2 regions of the Mesorhizobium sp. M0227 genome follow, and region 1 is predicted to be linked to the other one. Evidence: predicted binding sites of a transcription regulator. Region 1 holds the regulator's gene; the other holds the start of a gene.

The links. Region 1 encodes PhoB, which activates phosphate uptake and scavenging genes when phosphate is short. Its sites were predicted from a motif close to TGTCATNNANCTGTCAT; they were not measured.
Region 2: phnC (phosphonate ABC transporter ATP-binding protein) is a predicted target of PhoB. The motif match lies at 1,604-1,620, and genes of this name have one in related genera.

Annotation. Positions count from the first base shown of each region.
Region 1 covers NZ_JAMYSJ010000003.1:287,629-291,043, reverse strand. Annotated here, with positions in the region: gene eglC (endo-1,3-1,4-beta-glycanase EglC) at 1-1,115, opposite strand, end outside; gene phoB (phosphate regulon transcriptional regulator PhoB) at 1,579-2,268, opposite strand; gene phoU (phosphate signaling complex protein PhoU) at 2,285-2,992, opposite strand; gene pstB (phosphate ABC transporter ATP-binding protein PstB) at 3,019-3,415, opposite strand, start outside.
Region 2 covers NZ_JAMYSJ010000005.1:231,131-234,545, forward strand. Annotated here, with positions in the region: gene phnL (phosphonate C-P lyase system protein PhnL) at 101-808, shown strand; gene NKJ00_RS10020 (DapH/DapD/GlmU-related protein) at 805-1,422, shown strand; gene phnC (phosphonate ABC transporter ATP-binding protein) at 1,700-2,557, shown strand; gene phnD (phosphonate ABC transporter substrate-binding protein) at 2,709-3,415, shown strand, end outside.

The sequences.
Region 1 (3,415 bases):
CCCGTCTCATTGGAATGCGCCGTCATGTAGAGCGTGTTCGGGTCCTGGCCGCGCGTTTCGACAACGTCCAGCTCCGGCGGCCACGATCCGTCCTCCGGAAGCAGCCAGAACGCCGGCCAGGCTCCGGCTGTTTCAGGAAGATCCGCCCGCATTTCGAAATAGCCGTAGGTTTGCGAGAAGGTGTCGTGGGTCGTCAGGATCCCCGAGGTGTATTCGTAGTTGTTGATCAGAGGCTTGATGTCCTCCGGCGCCTGCGCGGCGGTGATGGTGAGGACGCCGTTCTCAACGCTGAACGGATGGACCGAACTCGTCGGGCCATAATTGGCGTCGATATACCACTGCAACTCACCATTGCTGCTCAACGTGCTGCCGTTCGGCGCTCCCCACCAGAAATTGGAATTCCAGGTGCCGTCCTGCCCGTCCCGAAGGCTCAGCGTGTTGAAATCGTCGGAGAAGGACAGCGTCATTGCGGACTTGTCTATCGGAAGTTCGAACTGGGTGGGCTGCAGCTTGTCGATGGTCGTATTCTTGAACACCAGGATTTCGTCGGATCCGAGGTTCAGCATCACGTTCGATTCCACTTGGACCATCTGTGAACGGACGGCATCGAACGAAGTGAAATCGTAGCCGTTAAGGCGGAGCGCATCGGTCGCACCGAAATCGAAGATAAGATCGCTTCCATTACCTTTGGAGATGGCGAAAGTATCGGCGCCATCGCCGCCGATCAGGACATCATTTCCCTTGCCGCCATCCAGCGTCTGGTGACCTGACCCGCCCTTGATGATGTTGTCCAACGCATTTCCGAACGCAAATCGGTTGGTGCCGGTAACGACGAGGTTCTCGAAATTGTCAGGGAGCTTGTAGCTCATCCATGTGTCGATCGTGTCGATCCCTGCCCCAGGATCCTCGACCACCTTGTTGTTGGTGGAATAGAGATGATAGTAGTCGTCGCCGGCGCCACCGTGGATCGTGACAGTGACGCCGGTGTCTCCCCAGAAGGAGTCGTTGCCGGAGGTGCCATGCAGTTCCGGTCCAGACCCGGTGGCCGAGAACCAATGAGTGGAAGCGCCGGTGTAGGCAAGAGGGATGCCTTTGGCGTTTAAGACCGTGCTCATCAGAAATCCTTCCTCATGGTGTCCGACCTGGTCAAAGGTCCGGCGACCGCTCCCAAAGCAACGCTGCAAGGAACGAGATCGTTCCACGGAATCGTCATTCGATCCGAGACCGCAATAATCGGAAGGCGGATAATGAATAAGGAGGTGATGGCTCAATGTAAATTGAAGCAATTTAGTAAAATCGTATATTTATGCAGAACACACGTCGTTTAACGAACGTATATCTAAGTTAACTCAAATTTATTCTTGCATGGCTTTCTGGTCGGAGTCTGCGGGCAAGATGGCGACGTACCGCCAAGAGCGGTCATCCTCATCAGGTTTCGAATGACCGCATTTGGGCCAAAGCGTCACGTGCTCGCTCCCCATCGATGAGACGAGTGCAACATTCCACTCTTCGCGGCTGTTGGCGACCACGTGCTAATCGAGTTTTCCCGGTCACGATCTATCGGGACGGAACAGCCACCTAGTCTTCCCTGATCGCGTAACCCGCCCCACGGATGGTGCGGATGACATCAGGCATGCGGCCGTTGTTGACCGCCTTGCGCAGCCGGCCGACGTGCACGTCGACAGTGCGTTCGTCGATGTAAATCGTCTCGCCCCAGACATTGTCGAGCAGCTGGCTGCGCGAGAACACGCGGCCGGGGTGGCGCATCATGAATTCGAGCAGGCGGAATTCGGTCGGCCCGAGCCGGATCTCGCTCTTCTTGCGATAGACCCGGTGCGACTCGCGATCGAGCACGATGTCGCCGACCTTTAGCACGCTGGACAGCACTTCCGGCTTGGCCCGGCGCAGCAGCGCCTTGACCCTGGCCATGAACTCCGGCGTCGAGAACGGCTTGACCAGATAGTCGTCGGCGCCGGTCGACAGGCCGCGCACGCGGTCGCTTTCCTCGCCTCGCGCGGTCAGCATGATGATCGGCAGCCGCTCGGTCTCTGGGCGCATTCGCAGGCGCCGGCAGAGTTCGATGCCGGAAACCGCCGGCACCATCCAGTCGAGCACGAGAAGGTCGGGAACGTTCTCCTGCAGCCGGATTTCGGCCTCGTCGCCGCGCGTCACCACCTCGACCTGGTAACCTTCGGATTCAAGATTGTAGCGGAGCAGCACGCCTAGCGGCTCCTCATCCTCCACCACCATGATGCGTGGTGCGATCATCGGCTGGTCACCCCTGTTATGCCGCTGGCGCGGACATTGCCGTCTCGTCCTGCTTCGGACGATTGGCTGGCAGCTGCGTGCCGGTCAAAACATAGTAGGCATTTTCGGCGATGTTGGTCACGTGGTCGCCGATCCGCTCGAGGTTCTTGGCGCAGAACAACAGGTGCGTGCACGCCGTGATGTTGCGGGGATCTTCCATCATGTAGGTCAGCAGCTCGCGGAACACCGAGGTGTATTTGACGTCGATGCGTTCGTCATTGTTTCTGAGCGTGGCAAGCGCTGCCGGGTCGGCGGCGGCGTACTCGTCGACGACCCCCTGCACCTGGATCAGCACCAGTTGCGCCATCGCGTCGATCGAATGCGAAAGGTCGTGCGGCGTGACACTCAGCCCGACAGTGCCGACGCGCTTGGCGATGTTCTTGGCAAGGTCGCCGATGCGCTCAAGGTCGCCGGCCATGCGGATCGAACCGACCACCGCACGCAGATCGTTGGCCATTGGCTGGCGCTTGGCGATCAGCGTGATGGCGCGATCGTCCAGCTCGCGCTGGCGTGCATCCATGATGGCATCATCGGAAACCACGCGCTGCGCCAGCGCATTGTCCGAATTGAGCAAGGCCCTGGTCGAGCCACTGACCATCGAGCGGGCGAGATCGCCCATGTCGCGGATCAGCTGGCTGATCTGCTCCAGATCCTCATCGAAAGATGCGACGGTATGTTCACCCATGATCTTCGTCCCTCGTATGCCTGAGCTCAGCCGAACCGGCCGGTGATGTAGTCCTGGGTGCGTTTGTCGTCGGGGGTGGTGAACATCTTGTCGGTGGCGCCCTCCTCGACCAGATAGCCTAGATGGAACATCGCGGTGCGCTGCGACACGCGCGCTGCCTGCTGCATCGAATGGGTGACGATGACGATGGTATAGTTCTGACGCAGTTCGTCGATCAGTTCCTCGACGCGAGCGGTGGCGATCGGGTCGAGCGCCGAACACGGTTCGTCCATCAGGATCACCTCGGGTGACACGGCGATGGCGCGTGCAATGCACAGACGCTGCTGCTGGCCACCGGAAAGACCCGTGCCAGGTTCTTGCAAACGGTCCTTGACCTCGTTCCAGATCGCCGCCTTCTTCAGGCTCGACTCTACGATCTGATCC
Region 2 (3,415 bases), on a different contig from region 1:
AACACCCGCTTCGAGATTTCACCGTTATTCCGCACATGCAATTGCATTGGCCAGAGGGGGGTGCTGGCCCGCAAACCAACAGCGATTGGAGGACCTTCTGATGCCGACGCCCCTCGTTGTCTCAGACGTCGCCAAGAGCTTCACCATGCATCTGCGCGACGGCATCAAATTGCCTGTTATCGCCGGTGTCTCGTTCTCGATCAGGGCCGGCGAATGCACCGTGCTCGGCGGCCCGTCCGGTGCCGGCAAGAGCTCGATCCTGAAGATGCTCTACGGCAACTACGCCGTCGACGAAGGCCAGATCATCGTCAGCCACGATGACGGGCTGATCGACCTCGCCACTGCCAGCCCGCGCACCGTGCTTGCCGTGCGCCGGCAAACGATCGGCTATGTCAGCCAATTCCTGCGCACCGTGCCGCGCGTTTCGGCGCTGGATGTCGTCGCCGAACCGCTGGTCGAGCGCGGCGAGGATCGCGAGATTGCCCGCGGCAAGGCACGCGCCTTGCTGGCGCAGCTCAACCTGCCGGAGAAACTCTGGGCATTGCCACCTGCGACCTTCTCCGGTGGCGAGCAGCAGCGCGTCAACATCGCACGCGGCTTCATCACCGAGCATCCGATCCTGCTGCTCGACGAGCCGACCGCCTCGCTCGACGCCAAAAACCGCGATGTCGTGATTGAACTCATCGCCGCCAAGAAGGCGGCTGATGTCGCGCTGCTCGGCATCTTCCATGACCACGACGTACGCGAGGCGGTTGCCGACCGCATCATCGACGTCACCGCTTTCGCTCCCGGAAAAATCGCCGCATGACCAGGAAATTGTCCGAGACGCCGCTGGTCCATCCGACGGCGGATGTGCAGAATTCGACGCTCGGCCGCTGGACCGAGATCGCCGACCGCAGCCGGGTGTCGGAAAGCGAGCTTGGCGACTATTCCTACATGATGCAGGACTGCGCCGTCTGGTGCGCGACGATCGGCAAGTTCGCCAACATCGCCGCCAGCGTGCGCATCAACGCCACCAACCACCCGACCTGGCGGCCAACGCTGCACCATTTCACCTATCGCGCCTCGGACTACTGGGACGACGCCGAGCACGAGACAGAATTCTTCGCCCAGCGTCGCGCCAGGCGAGTCACCATCGGCCACGACACCTGGCTCGGCCACGGCTCGACCATCCTGCCCGGCGTCACCGTCGGTGACGGCGCGGCGATCGGCGCCGGAGCCGTCGTCTCGAAGGACGTCGCCCCCTACACCATCGTCGCCGGCGTGCCGGCCAAACCGATCCGTGAGCGCTTCGACCGCCGCACCGCCGACCGTTATCAGGCGCTTGCCTGGTGGGACTGGGATCATGCCAGGCTGCGCGCTTCGCTCGACGATTTCCGGGAACTATCGGCCGAGGCCTTCCTGGAAAAATACGAAGGATAATTCTTCACATCATCGTCATGGCAGCCACATGGCAGGACCTGTTCGATGACTCTCTCAAGCTTTTTCGAGCAGCAGGCTCCCGTGATCGAAATCAAAACTCCCGCCTTCTGCGGCTTCAGGGACATGGAGCACTTCGAGGACCTGCTGGCCCTGGGCCGGCCATAACTCCACACCTGTGGAGCGTAACAAAACTGACATCACCGCGACACGGCAGGTTCATGTGGCTGCGTTAGGCGAGTGCCTGACGATCAATATGGTCCAGACTGGAACCTGCCCCATGTCAGCAAATTCCGCCACGCTCGAAATCCGCGGTGTCAGCCGCCGATTTGGTAAGAACACCGCCGTCAGCGACATCAACATCGCCATCCCACAGGGTCAGATGGTTGGCATTATCGGCCGTTCGGGCGCCGGCAAATCGACCCTTCTTCGCATGATCAACCGTCTCATCGATCCCAGCCAGGGATCGATCTTTTTTGACGGCGCCGAGGTTTCCCAGTTGCGCGGCTCGCCGCTGCGGCGCTGGCAGCGTGACTGCGCCATGATCTTCCAGCAGTTCAACCTGGTGCCGCGCCTCGACGTGCTCACCAATGTGCTGCTCGGCAAGCTGAACCACCGCTCGACCATGTCAAACCTGTTCGGCATGTTCTCCCGCGCCGAATGCGCCGAGGCGGTCGCAGCTCTCGAGCGGCTCGACATCGCCCGCACCGCTTTGCAACCGGCCGGCACCTTGTCGGGCGGCCAGCAGCAGCGCGTCGCCATTGCCCGCGCCATGATGCAGCAGCCCAAGGTTATCCTCGCCGACGAGCCGATCGCCTCGCTTGACCCGCTCAACGCCAAGGTGGTGATGGATTCGCTGCAGGACATCAATTTGCGCGAAGGCATCACCGTCGTCACCAATCTGCACACGCTGGACACCGCCCGCACCTATTGCAACCGCATTATCGGCATGGCCGCCGGCAAGGTCGTCTTCGATGGTCCGCCGGAAGAGCTCAACCGCGAGGCCATGCGCCTCGTCTATGGCGCCGACAGCAATGGCCAGGAAATCTCCGAGGCCATCACCTCGACCAGCGTTGCCTTCAGCCGAAAGATCGCCGCATCCGCCGCACCGCTCGAACCCGCATTCCCGGGATATTGAGTCCATGATCCCGAAAAGTGGAATCCGGTTTTCGGGCAAGATCATGGACAAACAAGAGAGAGCGGTTGGGATCGACAGCCCGCGTCAAGGGCACCTGTCAAAATCGAGAACGCTGCCGGCGCGGGGCCGGAACCTACAGGAGAGATTACAGATGTTCAGGAAGATGGTTTTCAGCGCCGTTTCGGTGCTCGCCATGGCGACCAGCATGGCCCATGCCGCCGACATGAAGGAATTTCGCGTCGGCATTCTCGGCGGCGAAAACGAAACCGACCGGCTGCGCAACTACCAGTGCCTCGCCGACCATCTGAAGGCCGAATTCGGCTTCGAAAAGGTCTCGCTGTTCCCCGCTGCCGACTATGACGGCGTGATCCAGGGCCTGCTTGGCGGCACGCTCGACTTCGCCGAACTCGGCGCTTCCGGCTACGCCAGCATCGCTCTCAAGGACCCGAAGGCGGTCACCCCGATCCTCACCACCCAGCAGACCGACGGCGCCACCGGCTACTATTCGATCGGCCTGGCGCTGAAATCCTCCGGCATCACCGATATCAAGTCGGCCAAGGGCAAGAAACTCGGCTACGCCGATCCGGATTCTACCTCCGGCTATCTGATCCCGCTGACCCAGATCCCGAAGGACACCGGCGCTTCGAACGAAACCTTCTTCGCTTCGACCCAGTTCAACGGCGGCCACGAGAACAACGTTCTGGCCGTGCGCGACGGCAAGGTCGATGTGGCGGTGGACGATTCCTCCGGTATCGGCGACTTCAAGGACGGCTACACCTCGGGCACCTTCCACAAGGAAGTCGCCAAGGGCGCCGTCGACCCCAACGACTTCGTCGAAGTCTGGCGCTCGGGCCTGAT